Regions from separate parts of the Solibacillus sp. FSL K6-1554 genome, predicted to be linked through region 1. Evidence: riboswitches for the same ligand, from Rfam matches in the RefSeq annotation. Region 1 holds a riboswitch; the other holds the start of a gene.
What was found. A riboswitch is a leader RNA that binds a small molecule or an ion and turns the genes downstream of it on or off. The one in region 1 is predicted to bind thiamine pyrophosphate.
Positions count from the first base shown of each region.

Region 1 (8,943 bases):
AGTTAAACCTAAAGTTTTAAATCGTTTCAAAATGTTTCATCCCCTATAATCTGAATTTATCTACTCCCAAAAATCGACAACCCAATTTTAACTACAAGTTGTTACTTTTGTCAAACTAGAGGAACAAATAAATAAAGCCCTGTATAGGCCATTTACGGAGCATATTTCTATTTATTCTTTCGGTTTTAAATCTTCAATCGAGTCAATCTCTACATATGCCGGAACAACAAAACCATTTTGCGTCCCTTCTAGATTTTCACCTAAATCAACAATATCGTCTTTATGCTTATCATAAAATGCTTTGTGAGTTGTTGGTAACCATGGTGCTACCGTTACATCCCCTTCACCAGTTGCGATTGACTGGAACATAATGGCCGGATCGACTGGTGTTACTTCAGGTTCATACCCTAATTGTTCCAGCACCAATTTTATTATGCTGCTCGATGCAAATTCCGAATCCCAAGGTGTTGAAATGATTTTTACCTTTTCGCCATTTCCTTGTGCTATATCTTTTGTCCATTCACTAACTTTATCTTGATTAGTTTCAACCCAATCGGCTGCTGCTACATCAAAGTCACCATTTTCTTGTGCATCATACATGACTTTTTCCATATCTTCCGGCTCCCAATAAAAGCGGTCAAGTACTGTATATACATCAGGCAAGTCTTGTTCTAAACCTTTTCTGGCAAGTGTTTGAATGTTTTCAGCACCTCCCAAAATACCTTTAGGATCTTCAAGTATTTTTAAATCATAAGCCGAGAATTTCCAGTGTGGTGTCCAGCCTGTCACAATAACCGGTTCTTCATTTCGTATCGCCTTATCCAACGTACTCAGCATTCCAGCAGTTGAACTTTCCTGTAATGTCCAGCCTTCCAGATTCTCATATTGCTCCATTACTTCATGGGAAAGGCCAGTTAAACCTGCTCCGGGTTCAGTAGCAACTACTGTATAATCGACTTGTTCGCCAATACTGGAAGACGACGCTCCGGCCGAACTTTCTTTATTCTCCGTATCATCTCCGCAAGCAGAAAGTAGCAGCGTGGAAGACATTCCTAAAGTTATACCCATTGTTTTGATTTTGCTCATCTTCTCATCCTCTTTTAAATTTTTTACCTAAAAAGTAACAACTCAATATTAACAACAGGTTGTTACTATGTCAAAAGGTTTTCTAAAAAAATTAGTTACTTACCGGTATTAATTCTTACTCGTAACAGTCATTCAAAACAAACAAAAAAACCTGCAGACAGAAGAAAGGAATTCTTCGCCTACAGGCATTTTTAAAATTATTTTGTTTTTAAACCATACTTGCCAAAGCCGTCTGTACCGTCTCCAATATACTTAATAGCGCTGTTTTCATCCAATACATCAACTGCTTTTTTAGAAGATTCAAATACAACGTTTACGCTATCCGGAATCGGAGCGAACTTCCAGTTGCCATCTGCTGTCGGATCAATTGTTTTTTCGGCTAAAATATAGTCGATAATTGCCTGACGGTTTTCATCCGGATAAATTTCAACCGCAGTCGCATTACGAACACCTGGGAATGTACCATTCGCACGATAGTTATTTGTCGCTACGATAAATTCCTGTGCTGCATCAATTGGCTTCCCGTTATATTGCAGATTGACAATACGTGATGATTGTTCGTTTACAACTTTTCCGCTTGCATCATATTTTGCCGGTTTTGTTACATCAATTTCATACGTCACACCGTCAATAACATCATAATTGTATGAACGGTATTCGGCGTTGATTAATTGCTGTTCTTCTGATTTTGTTGCATCTATTTGATTGAATTGGCCTGCAGACATTTCAAGCCATTCTTTCACATCTGCACCTGTTACCTTCAGCATCGCAAGTGTATTATCATATAAATATAAATCTGCTACATTTTTAATTGCAAGCTCACCTTTTGGTACAAATGTATAGTATTCCGGATCACTTCTTGTTCCGGCTTTGAATGGTGCACCCGCTGACAGGACAGGAAGGTTTTCATACGCTGTACCTTTCAACTTTTCTTTCACATAGATTGACTGGGCATTCGTTACAATTTGAATAGAAGGATCATCTTGAACTTGCGAGAAGTAACTGTGAATGTTCGCTGTCGTTGTCCCTACTGCCTGACGCACATATTTAATTGTTCCTTCATGTGCTTCTTTTACACTTTCTACAACCTTAGCGCTGACAGCATCATTATCTTTTGCGATTTCACGAACCGCGCCAGTTCCTGTTGTAACATCCCATGAGTCGTCTTTTTTCTCAAGCTCTAGATCAATGACCCCTAAATGGCTACCAAATTTACCGGCCATAACAATCGGCTTGCCGTTCATTGTTCCTTTTTCAATATCCACATTTGTTATAGAGCTATCCACTTTACCAGGGAATACGCCATGGGCATGCCCTGTAATGATTGCATCCACATCTTCAATTGTAGATAGTAAATACGATACATCCTCTTCCCCTTTTTCATGTGTAGCATCTCCCATACCAGAGTGTGAAAGTACTACGACAACATCTGCTCCTGCTTCTTTCATTTGCGGAACGACTGTTTTAACAGCCTCTACGGAATCATCGACTGTTACTTTTCCTTCTAAATTTGCTTTATCCCATTTTAAAATTTGAGGTGGCACAATACCTGTTACCCCAATATTAATCAACGTTTTTTCACCGTTTGAATCGACTACTTCTTTTTCAATCATGACATATGGCTCATACATTAATTCCTTTGTCGTTGCATTACGCACATTGGCATTTACATACGGGAATGGGGCATCATCCGTTACTTCATCGATAAATTCCAACCCGTAGTTAAACTCGTGGTTACCATATGTCGCGACATCATAATCAAGTGCGATCATCGCAGCAATCGATGGATGAACTTCGCCGTCTTTTAATTTCGTTACTGACTGAATATACGAGCCAAGTGGCGTTCCTTGTATTGCATCTCCATTGTCAAACAGCACTGTATTTGGATTTTCCTCACGCGCCTTTTCGATTAGCAGCGCAGTTTTTGCCAAACCTAAACTGTTCGTTGGCGTATCTTTGTAATAATCATAGTTTACAATATTTGTGTGAATATCCGTCGTTCCTAAAATACGTAAAGAAACCGTCGTATTTGCCTTTACCGGACTGTATTCTTCCAAAAAGCGCTGAAGAATTTTTTGCATCTGTGCTTTTGTTACAAAATCATTCGGGCGAATCGTTCCGTCTTCAAAGCCTGTCAGTAATCCTGTTGCTACCGCTTTGGCCATTTCCTGGCGATTGCCTTGTCCAATTTTATTTGCATCTTTAAACTGATCCAATACCTTTTCAGAATATGTTTCCTTATCCTGCAATCCTCTTGCCGCAATAAGGAATGCATGTGTGCGTGTCAGTTTTTCGTCTGGTGCAAATTTAGTTGGAGTTTTTCCTTTAATTAACTTTAATTCTACCGCTTTTTCAATATAAGGCTTAAGTGAATCAGGTACATCCTGAAATTTTACAGTCTGACCAGTACCGACCTCTACTCCCAATGCATCGATTACGGCCTTCACAAACACTCCACGTGTCATATCTTCATTTGTAGAGACTGGTGCCGCTGAAACTGCTGACATGCCACTTGCTAAAAGTGTTAGCGTTAAGGCTGATGCAGATAGTTTTTTCAACATTTCTTTCACTCCCATATTCTGTAGTGTATAACAGAACTATCATACTAAATTGCCAGAATAGTAGAAAAGAGTAATTTGGTACAGGTTATTCCAATCAAAATAGTACTTATATGACAGAATTTAACTTACAGTGAATTTACAGCCTCTTTTATATTATCGCTATGACTGATTGCAGAAATAACGGCGACTCCATTTACTCCGGTTTGTCTAACAATGAAACTATTTTCTACAGAGATTCCGCCAATTGCTACAATCGGGAATTGGGGGTACTGAGATTTCGCTTCTTGCAGTAACGTCAGCCCTACTGGTGCTCTCGCATCATCTTTTGTATAAGTTTCATAAATTGGACCAATTCCCGCATAATCCGCCCCATTTGCAATGGCCATTTCGAGTTGCTCCATCGTATGAACCGATACACCGATGATTTTATTTTTCGCGCAAGATCTAAATTGTTTAATACCGGTGTCTTCCTGCCCTACATGAATACCATCTGCATTTAATGTTAATGCAAGCTCGACATCATCATTAATAATAAACGGCACTTTATATGTTTGGCACAGCTTTTGGCATTGACGGGCAAACTCTGCATACGCATCGCCTTTTAATGCATTTTTTCCTTTTTCTCTCAGTTGGAACATCGTAATGCCTGCCTGTAACGCTTCTTCCAAAACAAGCAACGGTTCGCGTTTACAATTGGCCGTTCCCATCACAAAATATTTATTCAAATCAAAAGACATGGACATCGCACATCCCCCGCTGTTCATGATAGGCGAAATGATTTGTCGGACCGAACCCGTGACCAATATTAAGCGGATGACGGATTGCAAGCTGCACATATTTTTTTGCTTCTATTATGGCTGCCTCTATCGATCTGCCTTTTGCCATTTCCGCGGTAATCGCTGCAGAAAATGTACATCCTGTACCGTGAGTATGTTTCGTATCCACCCGCTCGGTTTTCATTTTAAATGGTTGCGTCCCGCGAATGAAAACCGTATCTGTCGCATGCTTACTGTTTAAGTGACCACCCTTAATGACAACACATTTCAGCCCCAGACTTAATAAATCATGCGCCGCTGATGCGATATCCTTTTCCGTTTGTATTTTATAGCCTGTCAGGATTTCCGCTTCCGGTATATTCGGGGTACAAACGGTTGCGAGCGGCAATAACTTTTCTTTAAGAGCTGTTGTTGCCTGCTGCTCTAGCAAACTGGCACCGCCTTTTGCAATCATGACCGGATCAACGACAAGCGGAATATCCGTATTTTTTAGTAAAGTCACAATGGCTTCGATAATTTCAGCACTAAACAGCATCCCTGTCTTAATTGCCTTTACGTCGAAATCTTGAAGTACTGCCTTTAGCTGAGCTTGAACGAAATCAGCCGTTGTCGGAAAAATTCCATGCACTCCTTCAGTATTTTGTGCGGTTAATGCGGTGATTACTGATGTACCGAATACACGGAGTTCCTGAAACGTTTTTAAATCGGCTTGAATCCCGGCACCGCCACCGCTATCCGATCCTGCTATCGTACATGTAATCATTTTCGTCCCCCCGCTAAATTTTCTAGTTCATTCAAGAAATTTGTGTGGAAATTTCCTATAGTTGCAACAGAATTGGCACTTGCCTGTTTATATTCATTAAGTAGCGTCATTAAGTCATCAAACGGTTCTTTACTGTTTGCAAGCACCGCTGCACATAAGGCACTAAGCAAGCAGCCACTCCCCGTCATTTTTGTCACCTTTTCATGACCACCCGCTACAAATTCCACTCTTTTCCCATCAGTAATAACATCTTGTTCTCCTGTTACGATCACAATACATTGATAGTTATTAGCCAACTTTTTGGCAGTCACTGCAACATCGATATCTCCTTTGCCACTATCCACACCTTTAGACGCCCAATTTACTCCCGCCAGAGCCGCCATTTCTCCAATATTGCAACGGATTACATTAATCTTTAAACGATCGAGCAGTTGTTGTGCTGTCTCCGCTCGAAACTTCGTTGCCCCTACACCTACTGGATCAAGGACAACGGGAGTATTATGCATGTTTGCGCTAAGTCCTGCTTTCTTCATCGACTCTATTGTCCGTTCATTCAAAGTGCCCATATTTAAAAGTAAAGCATTCGCCTGGGCAGCCATTTCCCCCACTTCTTCTATTGCATCCGCCATTACTGGTGAAGCTCCTACCGCCAGCAAGCCATTCGCTGTAAAGTTTGCGACAACATAGTTGGTAATACAATGAACTAATGGTTGTTTATTATAAATTGCTTGCAGACTCATTTACATACACTCCTTGTTCCCAGCTTTGCTTCGTCCAAGGCATTTCCCAAAACATCCATTCGTAATAACAGCTTTTCTTAAAATGCTCCTGTAATACTTTAAGCTTTGCAGGTTGTTCTTTCGCATATCGATCTAGCATCGATTTTTGTACTTCAATATTTTGAAGCATCTCCTCGGAAGCATATAATGCAATCCACTGTTCATAAAGAGGTATATTGGGGCATGCATCTTTTAATCTTTGCCCAATTTCCTGATACAGCCATGGGCATGGCAGGATTGCCGCAAATGCTTCTGCTACATCTCCGTTATGCACTGCATTGTACATATGGCTCACATAGTTATAGGCTGCTGGTGCTGGTTCGAATTGTTCTAAATCATCCACAGTCACACCTAATTCTTTAAACGTTGTACGGTGTAACTCAAGCTCGGCATCATGGATAAACTTTGCTGTTTGCAGAAAATATTGAACATCATCATCCGTTGTCGCTTTTGCAGCTGCAAGAGCTAATACTTTCGTATAATGTTTTAAATAATACGCATCCTGCAGCATATAAAACTTAAACTTCTCAAGCGGTAGACTCCCATCTGCAATCCCTTGTACAAAAGGATGATAAAAGCTAGCCTCCCAATAAAAATCCGTTTCTTTTCTTACCTTTTCACAAAATCCCATTGTTACTCCTCCTTTTTGTTGGCGGAAGCACAAAAAAGACGTCTCAACATATAGAGAGACGTCCCCAAAAAGTGTAGATACACTTTTCATTGCTCCCTACGTCCGTATTAACGGCCAGGTTCCAAGGGTCAGGTTTTAACCTTCTCAACACTGCTGTGTCCCCCCGCAAATCAAATGCTTGTGTATTTGCAAAAGAAAGACTCCACGTAAAATATACGCGGAGCCAAAGTAAGTACATATGTATAGCTTGTACTTTGCTCCCTACGTCCGTATTAACGGTCAGGTTCTAAGGGTCAGGTTTTAACCTTCTCAACACTGCTGTGTCCCCCCGCAAATGCATTTAATTACCCAGAGTGTAACAAATTAATTCGACCCGGGCAAGTGAATTCACAAAATTACGAAATTAATAGTTCAATAACAAATTCACAAAATAGCGCATCGTTAGTAAAAATTTTGTTACTAATGATGCGCTGACATCTATTGTAGATGGGTTACTGCAGATCTTTTACCAGTCAGTTCCTGATAAGCCTGAGCATATTCCTCGGCCAGTTTATCGACATATTGTTTTGTGGAAGTAATCTCTTTAATCGCGCCAATTCCTTGCCCGCTGCCCCAAATATCTTTCCAGGCTTTTGCGGTATTATCGTTAAAGTTCATTGCTGAAGGATCACTTTCTTTTAAATTACTCGGGTCCATCCCCGCGTTCATGATAGAACCTTTCAAATAATTCCCGTGGATTCCTGTAAATAAATTGCTGTATACAATATCTTCTGCAGTACTATCAACAATCATCTGTTTATATTCTTGACGAGCAAACGCTTCTTCGGTCGCGATGAATGGTGAACCGATATAGCCAAAATCAGCCCCCATCGCCTGTGCAGCCAATACCGAATGTCCTCGTGCGATTGATCCTGATAAAGCTAATGGACCGTCAAACCATTCACGGATTTCCTGTACGAGCGCAAATGGGCTTTGCTGACCTGCATGGCCACCTGCACCTGTTGCTACAGCAATGATGCCGTCTGCACCTTTTTGAATCGCTTTTTTTGCAAAATGATTGTTAATGACATCATGGAAAACGATGCCTCCATAACTATGTGCTGCCTCAAATACTTCTTCACGTGCACCAAGTGAAGTAATAATAATCGGAACTTTATATTTCACACAAAGCTCCATATCCTGTTCCAGACGTTCATTTGTTTTATGAACAATCTGATTAATGGCAAATGGCGCAGCCGGCTGATCCGGATTTTTGGCATTATAGCTGGCCAACTCCTCTGTAATTTCAGCTAACCATTCATCCAACTGGCTTGCCGGTCTTGCATTTAACGCAGGCATTGACCCAACTATTCCTGCCTTACATTGTTCAATGACCAATTGCGGATTGCTAATAATAAACAATGGTGCCCCGATTACTGGGATACGTAAGTTTTGTAAAATTTCCGGAATATTCCCCATCTATAATCCCCCTTTTATTCAGCTACTACTAATACTTCATCAGCTTCAATAAAATCTCCTTCTTAATTTAGATGACAATCAAAAAGTCAGATGTTTTTTCATCTGACTTTCTTTCCTTTTGCTATTTCTTCACTACATTAAAATTAGCCCCGATGAGCTGCCAATTTTGCGGGAATGGCAGACCGAGCTTCCAATAGCCGACTCCGCGCAAATTTAATCGCTTTACTAAATCGAACTTCGCCTGAATCGAACGCGCATCTTCAAACCAGACAATATGTGAACGCCCTTGCTCATCATAATAGTTAAAGTAGGGTGCCTGTGCTGTATAGTCAAATTGGATTGCCGCGTTGTAGCGTTTGGCCACTTCAATTGCACGTTGCGGGCTTATCGCTTCTGCGTAATCTCCTCCTTGTACAAAAGGTAATGTCCAATCGTAACCATACAAATTTTGCCCAAGTAAAATTTTATTTGCAGGAATTTCTGTTAATGCATACTGTACTACTTGTTCGACTTGCGGCAGCGGAGAAACGGCCATTGGAGGTCCAGCAGAATATCCCCATTCATATGTCATCAACATAACAAAATCCACTATTTCGCCGTGCGCCTTATAGTCATGGCCCATAAACCATTCCCCCGGCTGATCGGCTCTCGTTTTTGGAGCCAATGCGGTAGAAACGGTATATCCTTCCGCATGCATACGCTCGACAGCTCTTCGGAGAAAATTATTATAAGCTTCCCGCTGATCGCGTGCAATCCGTTCAAAATCAAAATGAATATCCGAAATATTTCCGATACGCTTTGCTTCAGCAATGATATTGTCCAGCAGTAAATTTTGAACAGCAACACTTTGGAAAATATCACGTGCTAGCTCAGCACTAAACTGATAATC
Region 1 is NZ_JBBOSS010000001.1:2,713,344-2,722,286, forward strand. Features, by position in the region: gene MHB58_RS13495 (glycine betaine ABC transporter substrate-binding protein) at 1-30, opposite strand, end outside; gene MHB58_RS13500 (glycine betaine ABC transporter substrate-binding protein) at 172-1,086, opposite strand; gene MHB58_RS13505 (bifunctional 2',3'-cyclic-nucleotide 2'-phosphodiesterase/3'-nucleotidase) at 1,284-3,647, opposite strand; gene thiE (thiamine phosphate synthase) at 3,773-4,390, opposite strand; gene thiD (bifunctional hydroxymethylpyrimidine kinase/phosphomethylpyrimidine kinase) at 4,374-5,186, opposite strand; gene thiM (hydroxyethylthiazole kinase) at 5,183-5,926, opposite strand; gene tenA (thiaminase II) at 5,904-6,596, opposite strand; TPP riboswitch at 6,673-6,771, opposite strand; TPP riboswitch at 6,838-6,936, opposite strand; gene MHB58_RS13530 (NAD(P)H-dependent flavin oxidoreductase) at 7,074-8,054, opposite strand; gene MHB58_RS13535 (glycoside hydrolase family 18 protein) at 8,176-8,943, opposite strand, start outside.

Region 2 (8,943 bases), 810 kb from region 1:
CCAGCTTGGGTACCGTATTATGGCTAATGAAATGCTGAAAAGCTATAGCGGTAATGAGGCACTTATATTGCCAATCGATGCAATGCCAGCACCAAATCCGAAAACATTTGAAGAAATGCTGAGGATCCAACAAAATAAGTTAGCAGTAGAAGACGTACCATTTATAGCACTGCATAATCTTGATCGACCAATCCCGATCTTAGTATAAAAAGCATTCCGACAATATTTATTGGAGGAGACCACATCGTACGAACGAATATTCGTACTATGTGGTTTTTTTATTTTTCCTCATGTACACTTATAGTTAGAAGATAGGAGGCGGTATTCATGAAAATTTTTCATACAGCAGATTGGCATTTAGGAAAAATAGTACAAGGTGTATCGATGACAAGAGACCAGCAATTTGTGCTTGAACAGTTTATCGAAGAAATCAGAAAAGAAAAGCCGGATGTCATCATTATTGCCGGAGATTTGTACGATCGTTCTGTACCACCGACAGATGCAATCCAACTATTAAATAAAACGTTGAAGGAAATTTTAGTCGATGAGAAAACACCGATTTTAGCAATTGCTGGAAATCATGATAGCGCTACACGTTTAAATTTTGGCAGTGAATTTATGAAGGCGAGCGGGTTACATATCGTTGGCCATTTAGAACAGAATATCGATCCGGTCATAATGCACGATGAATACGGAGAAGTTCATTTTTATTTAGTTCCATTTGCGGAGCCTTCAATTGTACGGGCAGTATTTGACGATCAATCCGTTACAACTCATGAAGCGGCGATGGCGAAAATCATTGAACAGATTAAACAGACAATGGACTGTACGAAACGTAATATCATTATCGGCCATGCTTTCATTACAAAAGACGGGATGCCGGAACCGAATACGAGTGACTCTGAACGCAAGTTGACGATTGGCGGGACGGAGTGTATCAGTTCAGCGTTGTTTGAACCATTCTGTTATACAGCGTTAGGCCATTTACACCAGGCCCACTTTGTCGCAAACGAGAAAATCCAATATGCAGGATCACCACTTAAGTATTCAGAATCTGAAGTGACACATAAAAAGGGATTTTTAATTGTTGATTTAAATGAAGACGGGTCAGTGACGATTGAAAAAAGAATGCTTACCCCAGTACGGGATATGCGTGTCGTGACGGGAATGCTTGAGGATATATTGCAGCATAAAGTAAACGACGATTATGTATTTGTAAAATTACAGGATGAACATTATGTAAAAGGTGCTGCCGAACTTGTCCGCACAGTTTATCCCAATGCTTTGCATATTGAACGAACGGTTGTGTATGAACAGCTTGAACAGCATGCGACAACAATGAACCGTGTTCAGATGGATGATTCGGAACTGTTTGAGCTATTTTATACGGAAATGACAGGCAAGCCTTTAAGTGATGAAATAAAAGAGATTTATACTGATGTTTTAGAGCAGCTAATCGAAAATGAACGTGAAAAACAGGAGGTGCTGTAACGATGAAACCAATAAAATTATCGATGACAGCATTTGGACCATATCATCAAAAAGAAGTCATTGATTTTACTAAACTCCATGAACATGGAATTTTTGTCGTTTCCGGTGCAACGGGCGCGGGAAAAACGACTATTTTTGATGCGATTACGTTTGCGCTTTATGATTCTGGAAGTGGAGAGGATCGGGAAAAGTCGCTGTTTTTGCGCAGTGATTTTGCGGATGAAGCAGTTGATACGGAAGTCGAACTGGAATTTGAAGTACGCGGTCGCCTTTACCGTATTTGGCGGAAATTTGGTCATGACGGGGCAAGTGCAAAGCGCGAGTTTTTTGAAATTACGGATGGGGTCACTGTGCCCGCTGTAGAGAAGTTTCAAGTGAAGCTCATTCAGTCGAAAATTGAAGAACTGATCGGCTTAACACAGTCCCAGTTCAATCAAATCGTCATGCTGCCGCAAGGAGAATTTCAAAAGCTCCTCACTTCGGAATCAAAGCATAAAGAAGAGATTTTCCGAAAAATTTTTAAAACGGAACGCTTTACGAAAATGGTGGAACTGCTGAAAGAGAAAAAGAATATTGCTGAAAAGCATTATGAACAAGCAAGGATGCAGCAGGATAATACGATTCATGATATTCGGTCCCGCCTCCCGCACAGAGAATCGGAACTGTTTACAGCTCTGAACAATGATGTCATTAATCTGTATCAAGTAAAAACGGCATTGGAAACAGAACAGCAATTTTATGAAGAGCAATGTGCGGCATTAAAAGGGCAATATGCAGCCTCGAAAACGCATTTACAAACGTTAGTTAAATCATTAAATGAGCAAAGGCTGTTAAATGAGCGAATTGAAAAGTTTTTAATCAGGAAAGCCCGGCTCGATGAATTGCTGCAGCAAAAGGATAAAATACAAGCAGAACAACAGAAACTTGTACTTGCAAAAAAGGCTAATCAAATAGAACCTTTAGAACGTGAATATGAGAAGGTAAAACGGCAGCTTGAACAAGCCGAAGTTACCTTACAGAAAGCAAAGGCTGACTATGAACGTGCACAGGCACAACTTCTGCAGGCGACAAATCACTATCAGGAGCAAAAGCAGCATGAGCCACTGTTGGATGAATTTACGAAATCAATTTCACAGCTTGAACAGCTTGTCCCGATCTATCAATCGATTAATACGCAGCGGGAAAAGGTGGCAAAGCTTGCAGAAAACCAGAAAAACGCAAAGCAATTATTTGATAAGCTCCAAAAGGAAGCAGCTTCTTTAAAAGAAAAACATCAACAGCAGCAGGCTATTATAAATGAGCTGGAAGATGCGACAGTGACGTACCATGAAACGTATGAAGCACATGCTGTATTAACACGAAAAATTGAAATGGCAAAAGAAGTGGCTGCAATACAAAAGAATATAGAAACTTTAGTGAAACAGCTTGCTGATAAGAAACAAATTGCCGATGGAGCGCAACAGAAGCTGCAAAATATGGAGCAGCAAATACGCAGCAATCAGGCAGCGTTTCTAGCGGCTTCATTACATCATGGGGAAGCATGTCCTGTATGTGGGAGCACGGAGCATCCAGCCATTCATAATAGCGAAGCGTTTACCATTGATGAAAATGCACTGGAACATCTTCGTCAAGAAGGCGACCGTGCTATGCAAAGCTTTTATCAGGTCAATTCGAAATTGGATGTTGAAAAGGCAGCATTGGAACAGAAAAGAAATGCTCTAGAGTTACTGAACGTTGATCTTTCACAACTACATTATTATGAACAGCAATTGGCCGAACTGACTGAGCAATTGACAAAGCAAAAGCAGCAGCAGGCACAGCTCATCACTGAAAAGAAAACGATGGCACAGCTTATTGAAAGTAAAGAAGTGCTGCAAGGCCGTATTGAAAAAGGGCAGCAATATGTAGTCGATATCGATAAACAATATGCACAAGAAAAAGGGAAGCTTGAGCAAAGTGAGCAGTCATTATTGCCTCAGTTTTCTACATTGGATGAAGTAACACAAGAATTGGCCAGCCAGCAGCAAAAACACCGCCATTTAAAAAGTGCAATTCAAAGTGCACTGGAGGCAATGCAAAAAATCCAATTAGATGAAAAATCTTGTGAAGTGAACCATCTACATGCACAAAACCTTGTAACAGAAAAACAGCAGGAGACTCTTTCAGCGCAAAAAGCGTTTGATACAGCATTGCAGCAAGAAAGTTTTGACTTGGAAACATATAAGAATGCGTTACTGCCATTAAATGTTCAGCAGCAAATTCAGGATGAAGTTGAAGCTTACAAGCAAAATGTTCATACATTATCTGTTCAAATTTCCGAGGAAGAACCTTTGCTCGAAGGAAAAGAACGGGCTGATTTAACGGCAAGTGAGCAACAGATTCATGAGCTGAATGAGCAAATCGAGGCACAGTATTCTAAAATTACATTAACCCAGTCCTATGTTGAGCAATGTGAGGAAACTCTCGAAAAACTTGACCAATTCGCACAGCAGATCGAAAGCTATAAAGCGAAACTGATACAGGTGGAGCATGTTTATAATTTAATCCGTGGACAAAACGATTCGAAAATTTCATTTGAGCGATTTGTGCAAATTGGTTATTTGGAAAAAGTAACCCATGCGGCAAATGAACGATTACGTGTCTTATCAAATGGTCAATACTTCCTGAAATCGACAGGTCGTAAAGAAGGAAATGCACAAAGCGGGCTCAGTATCGATGTATATGACAGCCATACAGGACAAACGCGGGATGTAAAAACATTGTCCGGCGGTGAAAAATTCAATGCCTCACTTTCATTAGCTTTAGGAATGGCCGATGTTATTCAAAGTGTTCAAGGAAGTGTGCATATCGATACGATGTTTATCGATGAAGGCTTCGGTACATTGGATGAGGAAGCGTTAAGACGGGCAATCGATATTTTGATCGATCTTCAGCAAACAGGCCGCCTAATCGGCGTCATCTCCCATGTGGCCGAATTAAAAGCAGCAATGCCTGCCATTTTACAAGTCCAAAAGCTAAAAGAAGGCTACAGTAAAACGGAAATTATTATTAAATAAAGACAACAAAAAACACATTTCACACGAGTTTTAGTGCGAAATGTGTTTTTCTGCGTTAACGTTTTGGCGTTCGTCGTGTAGTTGCTGGTTGGGGTGCAGATTTTTTATCCATCATTTTTTTAATGATCGGGTACACGATCGGTCCATATTTAATTGCGGTTTTAATGAGTTTATTTAATTTCATGATATACACTCCTTAACGAATACATTTCGTATAAAAAATATACCCAAAGAAGGAGCTATCATAAACATTAACGTAAAACTTTAATCGCTTGGACTAGATTCCAAATCGCCAGAATAAACGTAATAAGGACTAAAAGAATAAATCCGATAAAATGTGAACTAATAAAGAAATCCTGCACGCTCACTGTCAAAGTATTATTCCAGGAAAGAACGGAAGTGAAAAAGTAAATCATGTACAAAATCCCTAACAGTATTGGAATAAGTTGAGAAATAAAAGCTTTTTTAGAATGGCCTTTAACGGCTTGATCTTTCGTAACGATAAATATAATTACCGGTAAAATAAACGGTGCAAAATAAAAGCTCAAATAGCTTAATGCACTTAAACCTTTCGATTGATCCATCATTTATCACTCCTTCGTATCTATTATATGTAATTCTAGTACGTTTCAAAATAATAGCTGTTGAAAGTTGTAGAAATATTCGTTACAATGAGCATGTTCAAACAATAAAAATTTAGATGTACCACAAGGGGTGCCGAGAAAGTCGGCTGAGATTGTGCACGGGATTGCACTGACTCTTTGAACCTGTAAGTTAGCACTTGCGTAGGGATGTGGATAGAATCCGACTGTTCAAACGATAGTCAGGCTTTTGTCCTGATTATCGTTTTTTGCTTTTTCTAAATACCTAGAAGAAGTAAAAGTTCCATTCTATCCCTCTTCACTTTTGTTACATCGGATAAAAGAAAGGGGAATTGTTATGGACAGAAAAAAATTATTGATGATGGTGGAGATAGCGATATTTGCTGCCATCGGACTTGTATTGGACCAAGTATCTTTTAAAATGTGGGCACAGGGCGGGTCAATCAGCTTTGTTATGGTACCGATTATGTTAATGGCCATTCGTTGGGGGCTAACAGCAGGACTTGCAACTGGCTTGCTGATCGGCGTTATGCAAATGATGTTCGGCGCTTACATAGTACACTGGCTTCAGGCGATTTTAGATTACGGTCTTGCCTTTACAGTAGTAGGGTTAGCGGCAATTGTAAGAAAGCCATTATTACAGGCAACACAATCACTCAATAAAGTAAAAATGGCAATTTATATCGTAATAGGAGCTCTAATAGGCGGAGCTTTAAGATTTGTTTCGCACTTGCTTGCAGGTGTCGTGTTCTTTAAAGAGTACGCAGGCGATGATAATGTGTGGATCTACTCAATAATTTATAACAGTACTTATATGGTACCTGCAACAATAATTACAGCGGTTATTGCAGTTATATTATTCACATCTGCACCCCGTTTACTCCAAAAAGCACAAACACCATAATGAATGGAAAACTCAAAGCTTGCAGCAAGGGATTATTTTCCCGATGCAAGCTTTTTCTAATTTCTATTGTACAATGTCGTATTAATTTGATCATAAATCCAAATAATTTTAAAATCCTTGAACAATTACAACCGATATTAAGTATGCTATAGTTAAGGGTAGACATTGTTTAAGAGGAAGGAAGTTACACATGATTGTTACTACACAAGAAGAAATAGAAGCGTTTAAAAAAATTGGACGCATTTGTGCTGAAATTCGCGAGGCAATGAAAGCTGCGACAGTACCTGGCGTGACAACGAAAGAATTAGATGAAATTGCAGGCCGTATGTTTGCGGAAGCAGGCGCGGTTTCTGGTCCTAAAGACGAATACGATTTTCCGGGATATACATGCATTTCAGTAAATCACGAAGTTGCACATGGCATTCCAGGGAACAAGGTTATTCAGGACGGCGATATCGTAAACATTGATGTTTCGGGCTCTTTAAACGGATACTTTGCAGATACAGGTATTTCTTTTGTTGTTGGTGAAGGTTATGAAGATAAAGAAAAACTTTGCTCTGTAGCAAAATCAGCATTTGACCGTGCGATGACAAAGGTTAAAGCAGGTTCGAAATTAAATCAGATCGGTAAAGCAGTAGAGCGTGAAGCACGTGATCACGGGTTGACGGTAATTATGAACTTAACAGGACACGGCTTAGGTAAATCATTACACGAAGAACCAAACCATGTCTTGAACTATTACGATGCTTGGGATACGACAATCATGAAAGAAGGCATGGTGTTGGCGGTAGAGCCGTTCATTTCGGCGAAGGCTGAGCACATCGTAGAATCAGGTGACGGCTGGACATTTATTACACCGGATAAATCATTAGTTGCCCAGATCGAACACTCGATTATTGTAACAAAAGATAAACCAATTATTTTAACAACATTGGAAGACTAAATTATAACCGTGGGTGCATATATAAGTGCGCCCGCGTTTTTTTGTTCTATTAAAACAGGATGCCAACATAAAATAATCAAATGATTCAAATAAATAACCGCAACAATTACCAATTCCATACACTTTCGAGTAAAATATACATAATAAATGGAATAGGGGAGGCAGCACTATTTGAAAAAGCTACAAGATGTGGATTTATCGCAAAAACTGGAGAAGGAAATCTATAAGAAGCAATTGAAAGCTTTGCAATATGAAATGCTAAATGCCCAGCAATTTTTATTTAATAATAAAATTGGCCTTATTATTGCATTTGAAGGAATGGATGCAGCAGGAAAAGGGGGAGCGATTAAGCGTTTAACAGAGCGTATCGATCCGCGTGGGTTAATGGTATGGCCAATTTCTGCCCCACAGCCCCATGAGATGCGCTATCATTATATGCAACGCTTTTGGAGAAAGTTGCCGCAGCATGGCCAGATTGCGATTTTTGATCGCTCTTGGTATGGTCGGGTGCTGGTGGAGCGTATAGAGGGTTTTGCTGAAGAAGCAGAATGGAAGCGTGCTTATGAAGAAATAAATAGTTTTGAGAAGCAATTGACAGATGAAGATTATATAATGATAAAGTTTTGGATTCATATCGATTCGGATGAACAGCTTAAACGTTTTAATGAAAGAGCAGCTGATCCATATAAATCATGGAAATTGACGGCTGAAGATTGGCGGAACCGTGATAAATTTGATTTATATTGTGAGGCAGCCGATGAAATGTTTGAAAAAACTGATTCGGAAAACGCTCCTTGGCACTTAATTCCGGGGAACGACAAAAACTATGCACGTGTTCAAGTACTAAAAGAAGTAGTTACCCATATAGAAAAAGAAGTTACAAAGCGCGGATTAAAGCTAACGAACATTTTCGAAAGCGGTAATAAAACAACTGCACATAAAGAAAAATCGGAATTTATAGATATAATACCAAAGCCTGTAAAATCAAAAAAGAAAAAGTTGAAAAAAAGGTAGCAAGCTTTGAAATGAAATGTAGGTGGTTCAATGAAAAGCTTATTCAAGCTATTTCACAAGAAGGAGGGTCCAATGGTTCAACTTATTGGGCAACAATGTTCGCTTCGTACGTTTACCCCGTCGGATGCGAAAGGATTGGCAAAATTATTAAATGACAATAAAATGTATTGGTCCGAATTTGAGCCATTACATCACGATGAATTTTATACAGAACAAGTACAGTACAATAAAATTTTAGAAAGCATACATTTACTGCAGTCAAACAGGGAATTTTCATTCGGCATTTTTTATAATGCAACAGGTCAGTTAATCGGGCATATTTCTCTCTATTCGATTAAACGTTTACCTTATTCAAGCGGTTTTATCGGCTATTCGATGGATGAGAAGTTTACAGGTAGAGGAATTGTCACTGAAGCAGTACGTCTAATAATGGAATTCGCTTTTATTACGTTAAATATTCACCGGATTGAGGCATATGTCGCGCCGCAAAATTCTGCTTCTATTCGTGTATTGGAAAAGTCGGGCTTTACAAGAGAAGGGTTATTACGAGAGCTATTGTATATAAACGGAAAATGGGTGGATCATTATATGTACGCCATTTTACAGCGGGAATATAAAGGGGCCACATTATAAAAAATAGCGGCAGTGCTCATTATATTGAGCGCTGTCGCTAATTACTTATTATCTATTTTTGTTCAACTGAGCCGTCTGTTACTAAATCAAGTTTTCCTGTTGCAGGATCGATGATAAGACCATGTACTGGAACGCCTTTTGGCATTAATGGATGTGTTCTGACTAAGTCCACACTTTTTAATACACTTGTTTTAACATCCCCAAAACCGCGTAACCATTCTTTTAAATCAAAACGGGCATAATTGATGACATCAATCGTTTCCTGTTTAACCCCGCGTTCAAGCATATGGCCGATCATTA
Region 2 is NZ_JBBOSS010000001.1:3,523,826-3,532,768, reverse strand. Features, by position in the region: gene MHB58_RS17650 (SGNH/GDSL hydrolase family protein) at 1-208, shown strand, start outside; gene MHB58_RS17645 (exonuclease SbcCD subunit D) at 328-1,491, shown strand; gene MHB58_RS17640 (SMC family ATPase) at 1,494-4,547, shown strand; gene MHB58_RS17635 (hypothetical protein) at 4,603-4,731, opposite strand; gene MHB58_RS17630 (DUF4870 domain-containing protein) at 4,799-5,131, opposite strand; TPP riboswitch at 5,248-5,356, shown strand; gene thiT (energy-coupled thiamine transporter ThiT) at 5,487-6,053, shown strand; gene map (type I methionyl aminopeptidase) at 6,244-6,996, shown strand; gene MHB58_RS17615 (polyphosphate kinase 2 family protein) at 7,168-8,010, shown strand; gene MHB58_RS17610 (GNAT family N-acetyltransferase) at 8,083-8,643, shown strand; gene MHB58_RS17605 (beta-class carbonic anhydrase) at 8,696-8,943, opposite strand, start outside.
Region 2: it holds a riboswitch for thiamine pyrophosphate, as region 1 does, so the genes downstream of both, thiT (energy-coupled thiamine transporter ThiT) here and tenA (thiaminase II) in region 1, are expected to answer to the same signal.